Desulfofalx alkaliphila DSM 12257: one gene and its partner. The protein of the gene in region 2 binds, or shares a complex with, the protein of the main gene of each other region. Links are inferred from orthologs where the notes say so. Each region holds a gene or a part of one and is shown on either strand. Other genes may lie near its edges.

Region 1 (7,593 bases), on a different replicon or contig from region 2:
GGCAATGGTTATTTCTTCACCGGTTTGTGGGTTGCGGCCCTTGCGCGCTGCACGCTCCCTGATTTCAAAGGTGCCAAAGCCAATCAGTTGTACCTTGTCGCCCGACGCCAACGCCTCTGTAACACTTTCCAGCACTGCAGTAACTGCCCTTTCGGCGTCCTTTTTTGTCAGTTCCGTTTTCTCTGCAACGCTAGAAATCAACTCTGCCTTGTTCACTAAAAATACCTCCTCCAGAATTCATCATGAATTTCCATAAATTCCATGAACACTTCGATAAAACACGCTTATTTCCTTCCGCTTAACAAACATTTCCTGCAATTTATTAATTATTTTTCCCATCTTTTTTGCCTTCCAAACCCTTGGCACTGTTCCACCAGTAATCCATCTCCTCCAGGGTCATGTTTTTTAGGTCTTTCCCCCCTTGCCGGGCCTTTTCTTCTATGTACTGAAACCGGCGCACAAACTTTCCGTTTGTGCCGTTAAGGGCCCCTTCAGCATCTACATCCAGCAGCCTGCCCAGGTTAACCACTGCAAACAGCAAGTCTCCCAGTTCAGAGGCAATTTCTTCCTTTTTCTTGTCTTCAATTGCCTTACAAAGCTCAAGAATTTCTTCGTTAACCTTCTCCAGGGCACCGGTATAATCCGGCCAATCAAAGCCCACCCGGGCTGCCCTGGTTTGCAGTTTGGCGGCCCTTGCCAGGGCAGGCAAGCCCTTTGGTATATTGTCCAATAAGGACTTTGCCCCCTCGCCCTGCCGCTCCTCCTCTTTAATCTTATCCCAATTTACCAAAACCTCATCACTGGTCCGCAAGCTAAGGTCGCTAAAGACATGGGGATGGCGGCGAATCATTTTTTCCGTTATTGCTTCTACCACATCATTAATGTTAAACTGCTCTTTTTCCCTGGCTATTTGCGCATGGAAAACAATTTGTAAAAGTAAGTCTCCCAACTCCTCACATATTTTATGCGCATCAGCTGTGTCCAGGGCCTCCATCACCTCGTAGGTCTCTTCCACCAGGTACGGTTTTAAACTCTGATGGGTCTGCTCCTTGTCCCAGGGGCAACCGCCGTCGGATCTCAGTGTTGCCATTACATTTACCAAAGGATCTAAAGGATATACACACCCATCCTTATTTTTACCTGCCGGCTTGGCCAGGGCCGGTACAAAAAGGCTGGTTAGGTGATCCACCCACTGATGCCTGTCCACTTGATACAAGGGCATTGGTGCCAGCCTTTCTTCACCGGGAATTCCCGCCCCCCGAATAAGCACCACGGGATGATCGTCCGGGTAGTAGTCCATCAAGGTCAGCTTCACTTCGGCGGCCACCAGGGGGGAATATACCTGTGTAATGACTGCGGCCACCGTCACGTCGGGCCTTTTTTCCCCCAGCGCCAACCCATCCAACACCTGCAAACCCCTATTGGGGTCATAGGGGATGGCATTAAAAATGGCATCTAAAAAACTGGCACCGGGTAAAATTTCCACCTCAATACCCTGCTCCTTGGCTCCGGCCATTATTAACTGCACCGTATCCTCGGCAACCAGCGGGTGCCCCGGCACCGCGTATAAGACTTTACCCTTCCGGGCTTCCAGCAGCACCCTATGGGCAATCTGCCTGTAGAGCTCCTGAAAGTTTGCGGCCTCTTCATAGTATTTATCAAAGGATTCAAATACAATCCCCTGGCTCTGCAAATAAGGCACCACCGGATGCACCTTGGTGCGCAGCAATATCCGCGGGGATTCTTGCAAAGCTTTAATGACCCCCAGGGTTAAAAAGTCTTTGCTTCCCGGCCCCAGCCCGGCAATAGTTATTTTGTTACCGCTCATTAGCCCACCACCGATAATTTAATACATTTGATACCTTAAATATTTAAAGGAGGCCCATGGCCTCCTTTCCTATTGTTCCATTTGTTTGGCTAAAAAACCTGCCGCTGTTTCCGCTAATTTTAATTCCATTTCATCCATTTTGACATCGCTCTCCTTGGAGGCAAGAATCACCGCGCCAATGGGATCGCCCTCGGAGATGATGGGTGCAATTACCACACAGGAGTATTTACACTCACCGTCATCAATTATGGCACCCTCTTTACAGTGGGGATCCTCCGCAGGGTCATTTACTATAATGGCTTTCCGGTCTTCCATTACCTTTTCCACCGCCGGACCCACAGGTTTGTTTAGCAGCTCTTTCTTTGGTGCACCGGACACTGCTATAATGGTATCTCTATCCGCTATACAGGCTATATGCCCCAAGGCCTCGTGCAAAGAATCAGCATACTCTTTAGCAAAATCGCCCAGCTCGCCAATGGGAGAATATTTCTTTAGGATCACTTCGCCTTCCCTGTCCACAAAAATTTCTAATGGGTCGCCCTCTCTGATACGCAACGTTCTACGGATTTCCTTTGGTATTACAACCCTTCCCAAATCATCTATACGACGAACTATTCCCGTTGCCTTCATGTATTTCCCTTCCCTCCTTTTTTCTGCATGATTCACGCGAAATAACTTTCTGTGTTAGTATATAACCGGAGGTTTGCATTTATTCATATTTTACCAATGTTGATAAATAATTTTCGGCTTTTAGGGGTTTGTCTATCTTTTTGCCGAAATGTCACTTTATACCAAAGCTTCTTTATTTATCTCTGCCTTGTCCCTTACATCATCCATGAATTCAACAAAAAATTCCTGCTTGCTCTGTTCAAACAAATTTGTTTCAATCAGTGCCCTTACCTCTTCAAAGGGAGCCTCTTTAGCCGGTACAACCTTATCCAGCTTAATAACATGATAGCCAAATTGGCTTCGCACCGGTTCCTTTGTATATTCACCCTTGGAGAGGTTTGCCGCTGCCCTGGCAAAATCAGGATCTGTCATTCCGGCCTGCGGTGAAAATACGTAGATACCCCCTTCCTCTTTGGTTCCGGTATCTTCAGATTTTTCTTGTGCCAGCTGTGCAAATTCCCTGCCTTGATTTAACTCTTCAATTACCTCAACGGCCAAAGCCTTGGCTTCCTCTTCACTGCGCTGCACAGGAATGGCTGGGTTTTCATCTTCGTTTACATAGAAAAGAATATGCCTCACTTCCAGCTGTTCCGGTGTGGTGAATTGAGCTTTATTTTGCTGGTAGTATTCCCTGACTTGCTCTTCACTAATCTCTTTTACATCCTCTGTTATTTTTTGGTATAAGTTTTCCATTGCCAGGGCCGTTAAGATATCTTGATAAAGCTCCCCCTCGTCCTTATAAAACATGTTCAAAGCTTTCTTATACTCTTTTTCGGAAGGGTAAGAGGCTTTAATTGCTTCAATCTCCTTATTTATTTCGTCCTCAGTGGGCAGCACCCCTTGTGCCTCTGCCTGCTGGCGTATCAAGGCCGCATCAATTAATTCATTGAGCACCTGCTCCCTAAGGGTTGCCTCGTATTCTTTCCCCTCATCGCTTTCAAAGCTCAACCCCTGCTGCTCAAGATTTTCTTTAACCAGGGCCAGCCTTTTGTCAAACAGTTCCATACTGATCTCTTCACCGTTAACGGTGGCCGCCACCCGCTGCTTTTGGCCACATCCCACTGTAATAAGCAGTAATACCGCCATGCAGATAATAAATAAGCGCCTTGCATTAAAAATTTTCATGCCAATACTCCCTTCATTCTAAAATAACCGCCTAAACCCAAGAAACTACAATTTACACATTAAGCTATTTGCTTAATAAAGTCCATTAACATTTTTAGGGAACCCACATCAACCTGTTTTAGGTCCCTGGACTTCAATTGGATTTCAAATTCATCGCCCAGGTTATTAAATTTAAGCCTGTTGCGATAAAGCTCCCCTAATTTTACCAGCTTCCCTGCATCCAGGGGCGGTTCCGGACCAAAGGCAAATCGATAAACAGCCCTTTGGTAGGTGATGGATTTAATCCTAAGTTTGGCGGCCATAACTCTCAACCGGCAAACCATCAATAGGCGCTGCACAGGCTCCGGCAATTCCCCGTACCGATCCATCAGCTCATCTTCCAATTCCGCCAGCTCTTCCAGACTTTTTATTTCAGCAAGGCGGCGGTAAATTTCTACCTTTTGGCCGGCTTCTTTAATATAGTCTTCAGGTATATAAGCATCCACCGGCAGCTCAACTGCCGTTGCAAGGGGTTTTTCTATTACCTCACCCTTGGCTTCCTGTACCGCCTCCTCCAGCATGCGGCAGTATAAGTCAAAACCCACCTCGGCAATATGGCCATGCTGCTCTACACCTAAAATATTTCCGGCACCCCTGATTTCCAGGTCCCGCATGGCAATTTTATAACCGGAGCCAAGATCAGTAAATTCCCTAATGGCTGACAGTCTCTTTTCTGCCACCTCGGTAAGCACCTTTTCCCTTCTAAAGGTTAGGTAGGCGTAAGCCAGGCGGTTAGTGCGGCCCACCCGGCCCCTCAGTTGGTATAATTGAGCCAGGCCAAACTTGTCTGCATCCTTTACTATTAGAGTATTTACATTGGAAATGTCCAAGCCCGTTTCAATAATGGTGGTGCATATCAGCACATCATACCGGCCCTCCATAAAGTCCAGCATTACCCGCTCCAATTGGTCCTCTTTCATCTGACCGTGGGCCACCACAAAACGGGCCTCCGGCACCAATTCCCTAAGCCACTTGTGCACGGTATCCAGTTCAGCAACCCGGTTATGAACAAAATAGACCTGTCCCCCCCGGTTGATTTCCCTCTTAATGGCCTCCCTGATCATAATGGGGTCTTCCTCCAGCACATAGGTCTGCACCGGAAACCGCTCCTCCGGGGGAGTTTCCAGCAGGCTGGTATCCCGCACCTTCACCAGCGACATATGGAGGGTGCGGGGAATTGGGGTGGCCGTCAAGGTCAGCACATCCACCGTCTCCCGCAGTTGCTTCAGTTTTTCCTTGTGGGCAACCCCAAAGCGCTGTTCCTCATCCACCACCAAGAGGCCCAAATCTTTAAATTTAACATCGGCCTGCACCAAGCGGTGTGTGCCAATAACTATATCCACCGTACCATCCTTTAGGCCGGCCAACACCTGACGCTGTTCCTTAGGGGTTCTAAACCTCGACAGCACCTCAATATTTATTGGGTAGGGGGCAAATCTTTCCCGGAAGGTGTTGTAGTGCTGTTGGGCCAAGATGGTGGTGGGTACCAGCACCGCCACTTGCTTGTCTTCGTTTACCGCCTTGAAGGCCGCCCGCAGGGCCACTTCTGTTTTACCGTAACCAACATCGCCGCACAGCAGCCTATCCATGGGTCTGGGGGCTTCCATGTCTTTTTTGACCTCTTGAATGGCCTTTAGCTGATCAGGGGTCTCTTCATAGGGAAAGGACATTTCAAATTCCTTTTGCCACACGGTATCTTCCCCAAAGGCATAACCCTTTGAAGCCTGTCTTTTAGCATATAAGCGCAAAAGGTCTTCGGCCATTTCCCTTACCGCTTGGCGCACCTTGCCCTTGGCCCTGTTCCATTCACTGCCGCCTAATTTTGAAAGTTTAGGCGTTACCCCTTCATTGCCGAGGTAGCGCTGCAAGAGCCCCACCTGATCCGTGGGCACATACACCTTATCATCACCGGCAAATTTAACAATTAAATAGTCCCTCTGTATGCCGCCGATGTCTAAGGTGGTAACCCCCAAATACCTGCCAATGCCGTGGTTAACATGGACAACATAATCGTTAACCTTTAGATCTTCAAAGGGGGCAAACCTGTTATCGGTCCTTTGCTGCCTGTATTTAGGTCTCTTGCGCTGGCCGTAAATCTCCTTTTCTGTAATTAACACCAGGCGGGCGCCGGGCAGTTCAAAGCCGGCGGAAAGTTGTCCCTTTGTAATAATTACATTGCCCGGCACCACCTGGTCGGTTAAAGGATCCAGGTAAACAGCATCTATCCGGTTTTCCTTTAGGGTCTCCAGTAAGTTTTTCGCCCGCTGGTCACTGCTTACCTGCAGCACCACCGAATTATTTTTTCTCCGCCAGTGTTTTATTTCTTCACTGAGAACATCGGTGTTGCCTAAGAAGGGGTGCATGGCCTTGGCGGTAAAATTTATTATATTGCTTATTTTCAGATGATGGGCACTGCGGGGCAAGAAGGAGAAGTGCAGGCAGTTTCTCTTTTCCATCCGCTCTAAAAGCTGACGCCATTCCAAATAAACCCCGTGTTGGGCAGGCAAAACCTTACCCTTACTCAAGAGTTCACCATGGATTTCCGCCCGCTCTTTTTGTATTGTTTCTGCCACCTCTTTGGTGCGGATGGGGTCATCCACCAGCACACAGGCCCCCGCCGGCAAATAGTCCAATATATTTGCCACGCGGGGGTAAAGGTAGGGCAGTAATTGTTCAATGCCTTCAAAGTAAACCGGCTGCTCCATCCGACTTAACCAAGATTCCACCTGGGCGGCCAATTGGTGTTGGGCATCCACCGTGGCACTTCTAAACAGCCTCTTTTGTTGGCTTTGGTAGTCTGACCGTATTCGCTCCCGCCCCTCAGACCAGCTTTTTTCAGTGAGCACCGTTTCCTTGGCGGGGGTTATTTCTATTTCAAATAAGTTCTCCACCGATCTTTGGGAAACCGCATCAAAGGTGCGAATGGAGTCTATTTCGTCTCCCCACAGCTCAATGCGCACCGGTTCCCTTCCGGTCATGGGATAGATGTCAAGGATGCCGCCCCGGACAGAAAATTGCCCCAGGCCTTCCACCATCTCTGCCCGCTCATAGCCAATGGCCGCTAAAAACCTTTGCAGCCGCTGCAGATCCACCTGATCGCCCGGTTTTAGCAGTTGGCGCTGTTTTTTATAGGTCTCTAGGGGCACCAGCCTGCGCATAACGGATTCCACCGGGGCCACCACCACCGGATTATGATCCTTTGCCAGCAATTCCAATACCTCTAGCCGTTGGGAAATAACATCCACACTGCGCGACAGCACCTCAACGGGCATGGGCTGCCATACCGGGTAGGTAACCACCCGGCGCCCGGGTAAAAGGGCTTTTAAATCATCGACCAAGGTGTTTGCTTCCGTTTCCGTGGGGGTAATTACCAGCATGGGCCCTTTTTTTAGGGCAATTACACCGGCCATGACCAGGGCCTGCTGGGTGCCACTGAGCCCAAAGACCATTTGCTGGCTGGCTTCGGCCTTGATAGACTTTATTAAAGTGTTAAATTCCGGCAGCCTTTCCAGGGGTTTTAACAAGCCGGTCAGTGCAGTCTTCTTCATAGCCTCCATGTTTTCCATCACAAAAAGGACTTTAGCAACTGCTAAAGCCCTCTCACTCCTTTTGTAACATTATCTTGAGTCATAACAGGCACTCCCATTATATATTACCCTCTTGCTGACGGTCAATAATTGGCAACAGAGAGCTTATATATTAACCATTATATTTGTTCATGGCGGTATTAATACCATGCATCACCAAGGCCTCTGCCGCCTCCGCCGCCAAGGCAAGTGTTTTTTCCATTTGGTCCCATTCTTCGGTAGAGAATTTGCCCAGCACATAATTGACGGCATCCACGGCGGGACGACCGATGCCAATACGAATGCGGGGAAAGTTATTGGTGCCCAAGTGGGCAATAATAGATTTCATGCCGTTGTGGCCGCCGG
Region 2 (6,894 bases):
TAATTGAGCGGGGCGATGCCGTTGTGGGGGTAGTGATACCGGAAAACTTGGCCGCCCATACGGCCTTAAGGCGGCAAGGCCAGGTATATGCAGTGGTGGACGGCAGCAATCTGGTTTACGCCACCAACGCCGTCAGTGACCTTTTGCGAACCACCCGCACCATGGGGGCAGAGTTGGGGGTAAAATCGCTGGTGGCCCAGGGTGTGCACATTGACGAAGCCAGCAATGTTTTCTTGGGCGCCGACTTCCGTGAAGAGGCCTGGTTTAACCCCACCTTAAACTACGCCCACTTCCTACTGCTGGCCCTGGCACTGAACATCTGGCAGCAGTGTTGTATGCTGGCATCCTGTATGAACATTATCGGTGAAACCGGCCGCAAAAGCTGGTATCAAATTAAAATGTCCGGCATATCCAAAACCAGGCTTTTTACCGCCAAGTCCATTACACATATTACCGTTTTTATGCTCATGGTGGCACCTATTTATTTCATATCCTTTGGGGTGTTAAAACTGCCCCTTGCCGGCGGTATTTTACCGCTCTTGCTGCTTACATTTTTCTTCATTGTGGCGGTGCACAGCGTGGGCACCTTAATGTCCGGCCTTGCCCGCAATGCAGTGGACGCTTCCCGGCTGGGGATGGCCACAGCCCTGCCTTCCTTTGTGGTCAGCGGCTACACCTGGCCTCTGGAAGCAATGCACCCCTTTTTGCAAACGGCCGTTAAAATAGTGCCCCAAACCTGGTTTTTCCAAGGTTTAAACTATTTAACCTTTAAAGACCCCGGTTGGGAGTTTATGCTGCCCTTCTTTGGCGCACTGGCACTGATTGCTGTCATTTGTTACGGTGCGGCGGCAATTGTAACCGGCGGACCGGTGAGGAGGTTATTGGGATGAAGCAAGTTTTAAACATTGCCTACTATGAGGTGCGCCATATACTAAAGGACCATATTTTACTGCTGCTGGTTGCTGCGGTACCCTTGTTTTATGCCGCCTTGTTTGGCGCGGCCTTTATCTCAGGGGTGCTAAAGGATATTCCCACCGGCGTGGTGGACTTAGACAATTCCACCGTCAGCCGGGAAATAGTCACCGCCTACAAAAACAGCCCCTATTTTAAAGTCCTTGACCAAATACAGACCTATCCCCAATTGGAAGAAGCCATGAGACAGGGCACTGTGCGGTCGGGAATAGTGATACCCGAGGGTTTCAGCAGCGATCTTGCCCACCGCCGCAGCAATGAAGTTTTAATTGTATACGACGGTTCAAACTTAATTTGGGGCTACAACGTAAGAAAAAACGCCTTGGATGTGATAACCGATTTTAACGCCGGGCACAGCGCCGCCTACCTGGCCGGGATGGGTATGGCCGAACATGAAATTGCAAATACCTTAGACAGCATTTCGCTAAATTACGAGGTGTGGTATAACCCCACCTACAGCTATGTTAATTTCTTGTTTATGGGTATCTTAATTATGATTATTCACCAGGTGGGTTTGCTCACCAGCAGCCTAACGGTAACCCGGGAAAAGGAAAAAAACAGCTGGATACAGTTTTTAAGTTCACCCATAGCCCGGTGGAAAATCTTTGCGGGCAAGTGTTTACCCTACTTTGTTGCCAACACCGTCAATTACTGCCTGCTCCTGTGGATAGCCGCCAACATCATGCAGGCTAAGGTTGCCGGCTCCCTGGCCCTTGTATTTCTATTGGGCCTCTTGTTTAACCTCTTTATTGTGTCCGCCGGATTTTTTATTTCCTTGCACGCCCCCAATTCACTGCAGGTTACCAGATACCTGCTGCCAATGGCCTTCCCCATCTTTATGATTTCAGGCTTCACCTGGCCTAAAACCCATATCCCGGCGGCAATTAACGGCCTGGCCAAACTGCTGCCCTTCACCTGGATGGCCGAAGGCTTTAGAATGGTAACCCTTAAAGAGCTGGGCCTGGCCCATGTACTGCCCAACCTTTTGGCCCTATCGGCCATGGCAGCCTTAACACTCTTTTTTGCACTGACCTTTGACAAAAAAAGAAAGCCGCCGAAAACCGGCGACCTTTCAGTAAACTGCCAAAGCTCAGTACCCACAAAGGGTAACTGTCTCTAGCGGCGGACAATCCTGTCCGCCCTGCTTTTTTCCAAGACCGGTTTTAAAAACTGACCGGTGTAGGAATGTTCTATCCGGGCCACCTCTTCCGGGCTGCCGGCGGCTATAACTTGGCCGCCCTTGTCTCCCCCTTCGGGACCCAAATCAATGATATAATCCGCTGTTTTAATAACATCCAGGTTGTGCTCAATTACCACCACTGTGCTGCCGTTGTCCACCAGGCGGTGCAGCACCTGCAGCAGGCGGTGAATGTCGGCGGCATGCAAGCCGGTGGTGGGTTCGTCCAAAATGTACATGGTCCTGCCATTGCCCCGGCGGGACAACTCGGTGGCCAGTTTTACCCTTTGGGCTTCTCCGCCGGAAAGTTCAGTGGCCGGCTGACCCAAGCGAATGTATCCCAGCCCCACGTCTTGCAGGGTCTGTAACTTCCGGTGAATGCGGGGGATGTTCTTAAAAAACTCCACCGCCGTATCCACCGTCATATTCAACACATCCGAAATATTCTTCCCCTTATATTTAACCTCCAGGGTTTCCCGGTTATAGCGGTGGCCCTTACACACTTCACAGGGCACATATACGTCCGGCAAAAAGTGCATCTCGATCTTAATAATACCGTCACCCTGACAGGCCTCGCAGCGCCCACCCTTTACGTTAAAACTAAAGCGCCCGGGTTTGTAACCCCTCAAATTGGCCTCGGGCAGCTGGGCATACAATTCCCTAATATAGGTGAACAGGCCGGTGTAGGTGGCCGGGTTAGACCGGGGCGTTCTGCCAATGGGGGCCTGGTTAATATCAATCACCTTTTCCAGGTATTCAATGCCCAGTATATCATCATGCTTGCCGGGGCGACTTTTAGCCCGGTGCAGCTTTTGGGCCAGCCGTTTATACAGCACCTCATTTATCAGGGTGCTTTTGCCGGAACCGCTGACGCCGGTAATGCAGGTAAATACCCCCAAGGGGATGGCAACATCAATATTCTTTAAGTTGTGTTCTTTTGCCCCGATAATCCTTATTTCTTCACCCTTGGATTGGCGGCGTATCTCCGGCACCGGAACTGCCCTGCGCCCGCTGAGGTATTGCCCGGTCACCGACTGCTCATTGTTAATGATGTCCTCCGGCCTGCCCTCTGCCACCACCAAGCCGCCCCTTTCACCGGCACCGGGGCCAATGTCAATAACATGATCGGCAGCCAAAATGGTGTCCTCATCGTGTTCCACCACTATTAAGGTGTTGCCCATATCCCGCAGGCGTTCCAAGGTGCGCAGCAGTCTCATGTTGTCCCGCTGATGCAGGCCGATGCTGGGCTCATCTAAAATATACAGGACACCCATTAGGCCGGAGCCAATTTGGGTGGCCAGCCTGATGCGCTGGGCTTCGCCGCCGGACAGGGTGCTGGCCATCCGATCCAGGGTCAGATAGTCCAGGCCCACGTTTACCAAGAAACCCAAGCGCTCGTTAATTTCCTTTAGTATTTGCCTGGCAATCACTTTTTCCCGCTCGGTGAAATCAACCTCTTGAAAAAACTCCCGGATCTTAAGCACCGTCATACCGGTAACTTCAATAATATTTTTACCGCCAATAAGCACCGCCAGGGCTTCGGGCTTTAAGCGGGCCCCACCGCAGGCCGGGCAGCTTTTAACGGTAACATACTTTTCCATCTCCCGCCGGCGCCACTCCGACGCCGTTTCCTGGTACAGCCTGCCGATGTTGTTCACCACACCCTCGAAGGCTGTCCGGTATTTGCGGACTTTGCCAAACCTGTCCCGGTAGCTAAACTCTATTTCTTCCTTACCGCTGCCATAGAGAATGATGTCTAAATCTTCCTTTTTCATTTCTTCCACCGGCACATCCAAGCTAAAGCCATAGTGGTCAGCCACCGTCTCCAGATATCTGAGGCCGCTGGCACTCTTTATCCACCCTTCAATGGCTCCTTCTTTGATGGATTTGCTCTTATCGGGTATTATCAATTCGGCATCCACTTCTTCATAGGTACCGAGGCCGGTGCAAAGGGAACAGGCACCAAAGGGGCTGTTGAAGGAAAAGAGCCGGGGGGTGATTTCGCTGATGCCGATGCCGCAGTCCACACAGGCAAAATTTTCACTGAAAATCCGGGGTTCGCCGTCCACCACGTCAGCCAGCACCAGGCCTCCGCCGGTCTTTAGGGCCGTCTCCAGTGAATCGGCCAGGCGTTTTTCAACGCCCTCTCGAATTATCAGCCTGTCCACCACCACTTCAATGGTGTGTTTTTTGTTTTTTTCCAACTTTATTTCTTCGGTTAACTCCCGCAGTTGGCCGTCAATCCGCACCCGCACATAACCGCTCTTTTTAATATCCTCCAAAACTTTGAGGTGCTCACCCTTTTTACCCCGCACCACCGGGGCCAGCAGCTGTATTTTGGTTCTCTCCGGCAGTTCCATTAACCGGTCAACCATCTGCTGTACCGTTTGCTGGGTGATGGGCTTGCCGCAGTTGGGACAGTGGGGCCTGCCCACCCTGGCATACAAGAGCCTCAGGTAGTCGTAAATTTCTGTCACTGTGCCCACCGTACTGCGCGGGTTTTGACTGGTGGTTTTTTGGTCAATGGATATGGCCGGGGATAAGCCTTCAATGTAGTCCACATCGGGCTTTCTCATTTGTCCTAAAAACTGCCGGGCATAGGCCGAAAGAGATTCCACATAGCGGCGCTGCCCTTCGGCATAAATGGTGTCAAAGGCCAGGGAACTTTTACCGGAGCCGGAAAGACCGGTGATAACCACCAGTTTATCCCGCGGTATTTCCACATCAATGTTCTTCAGGTTATGAACCCGGGCGCCCTTAACCACAATTTTATCAAGCATTAAAAATTCCTCCATCAATTAGGTCTAATACAATTATAACCGGCTGGCACAGCAATAACAAGAACGTTTGTTCTAAAACCCTGCAAATTTTACAGCTTTAAACCCCGCATAAACCTATAATTCCTTGGGCACGCCCCGCAGCCTTAACCTCAGCTCAATGATGGCATCCCTCAATTGGGCTGCCTTTTCAAACTCCAGCTCCCTGGCTGCCTCTTTCATTTCTTTTTCCAGGTCGGCAATGAGCTTTTTCAGGTCTTTCTTGCTCATCTTATCCACCTTGCTGCCGGCGGTGTATTTTGCCGGCTCCTCTGCCGCCTTGGTGGCTTCGATGATTTCCCGCACAGCCTTGCGAATGGTTTGGGGCACAATATTGTGCTCTTTGTTATAGGCAATTTGCTTTTGGCGGCGCCGCTCTGTTTCGCCCAGGGCCTTTTCCATGGACTTGGTAATTTTATCGGCATACATTATTACCTTGCCCTGGGCATTTCTTGCGGCCCGGCCGATGGTCTGGATCAAAGAGCGTTCGCTGCGCAGGTAGCCTTCCTTGTCGGCATCTAAAATGGCCACCAAACTTACCTCCGGCAGGTCTAAACCTTCCCGCAGCAGGTTGATGCCCACCAGCACGTCAAACTCACCCAAACGCAAGTCCCGCAGTATTTCCATCCGCTCGATGGTATTGATGTCCGAGTGCAGGTAGCGCACCTTGATACCCATTTCCCTAAAATAGTCCGTCAAGTCCTCGGCCATTTTTTTAGTGAGCGTAGTCACCAGCACCCGCTCATCCCGCTCTATCCGCAGACGGATTTCCCCGTACAAGTCGTCAATTTGACCCCGGGTGGGACGCACAAATATTTCCGGATCCACCAGGCCGGTGGGTCGAATAATTTGCTCCACCACCGCATCGCTGTGTTCCCTTTCGTAGGGGCCCGGTGTGGCGCTTACGTAAATGCGCTGGCCCACCCGCTCCTCAAATTCGGAAAATTTTAAGGGACGGTTGTCCAAGGCCGAGGGCAGTCTAAAGCCGTGTTCTATCAGGCTCATCTTCCGGGAGCGGTCACCCTCATACATGGCCCCCACCTGGGGTATGGCCACGTGGGATTCGTCAATTACCATTAAAAAATCGTCGGGAAAGAAATCCAGCAAGGTGTAAGGGGGTTCCCCCGGTGCCCTGCCGGTGAGATGACGGCTGTAGTTTTCAATTCCGTTGCAATAGCCCACCTCGCGCATCATTTCAATGTCATAATTGGTGCGCTGCTCCAATCGCTGGGCTTCCAGCAATTTCCCCGCATCCCTCAACTCCTTGAGCCGCTCTTCCAGCTCCTCTTCAATGGTCACAATGGCCCGCTCCATCCTCTCTTGGGAGGTGGCAAAGTGACTGGCCGGGAAAACCGAAATGTGGCTGCGCCGGCCCAATATCTCCCCGGTGAGCACATCAAATTCAACCATTTTTTCTATCTCATCCCCAAACATCTCTATGCGCAGCGCCCTTTCGGTGGCCGAAGCGGGGAAAATCTCAATGACGTCCCCCCTCACCCGGAAGGTACCCCGGGTAAAGTTAAGATCGTTGCGGTCGTATTGGATGTCCACCAGTTTGCGTAAAATGGCATCCCGGTCATAGATTCCCCCGCTGCGCAGGGACAGCACCAGCTTGCTGTATTCTTCCGGGTTGCCCAAACCATAAATACAGGACACACTGGCCACCACAATAACGTCCCGCCGCTCAAAAAGGGCGCAGGTGGCAGAGTGGCGCAGTTTATCTATTTCGTCGTTAATGCTGCTGTCCTTTTCAATATAAGTATCCGTTTGCGGAATATAGGCTTCCGGCTGATAGTAGTCATAGTAGCTAACAAAGTATTCCACCGCATTGTTCGGAAAAAACTCCATAAACTCGCTGCACAATTGGGCGGCCAAGGTTTTATTGGGGGCCAGCACCAGTGTAGGCCGGTTCACCTTGGCAATGACGTT

Evidence for each region.
Region 1: the proteins of uvrA (region 2) and mfd are in contact, whole or in part, in a crystal structure (PDB 4DFC), measured with the Escherichia coli proteins. The link is inferred for Desulfofalx alkaliphila DSM 12257 from one-to-one orthologs.

Annotation. Positions count from the first base shown.
Region 1 is NZ_JONT01000015.1:48,716-56,308, reverse strand. The notes cover bases 3,482-7,593. They hold mfd (transcription-repair coupling factor), read right to left. Parts: upstream 7,228-7,593; coding sequence 3,682-7,227; downstream 3,482-3,681. Other genes in these bases: pth (aminoacyl-tRNA hydrolase), read right to left, coding at 7,361-7,593; BR02_RS0109410 (peptidylprolyl isomerase), read right to left, coding at 3,482-3,622. In the rest of the region: BR02_RS0109425 (HU family DNA-binding protein), read right to left, coding at 1-216; bifunctional methyltransferase/pyrophosphohydrolase YabN, read right to left, coding at 323-1,828; spoVT (stage V sporulation protein T), read right to left, coding at 1,898-2,458; more of BR02_RS0109410, read right to left, coding at 2,615-3,481. UniProt on the Escherichia coli protein: Couples transcription and DNA repair by recognizing RNA polymerase (RNAP) stalled at DNA lesions. Mediates ATP-dependent release of RNAP and its truncated transcript from the DNA, and recruitment of nucleotide excision repair machinery to the damaged site.
Region 2 is NZ_JONT01000017.1:25,587-32,480, forward strand. What follows is about bases 1,889-5,301. They hold uvrA (excinuclease ABC subunit UvrA), read right to left. Parts: upstream 4,930-5,301; coding sequence 2,089-4,929; downstream 1,889-2,088. Other genes in these bases: BR02_RS0109965 (ABC transporter permease), read left to right, coding at 1,889-2,092; uvrB (excinuclease ABC subunit UvrB), read right to left, coding at 5,044-5,301. In the rest of the region: BR02_RS0109960 (ABC transporter permease), read left to right, coding at 1-890; more of BR02_RS0109965, read left to right, coding at 887-1,888; more of uvrB, read right to left, coding at 5,302-6,894. UniProt on the Escherichia coli protein: The UvrABC repair system catalyzes the recognition and processing of DNA lesions. UvrA is an ATPase and a DNA-binding protein. A damage recognition complex composed of 2 UvrA and 2 UvrB subunits scans DNA for abnormalities.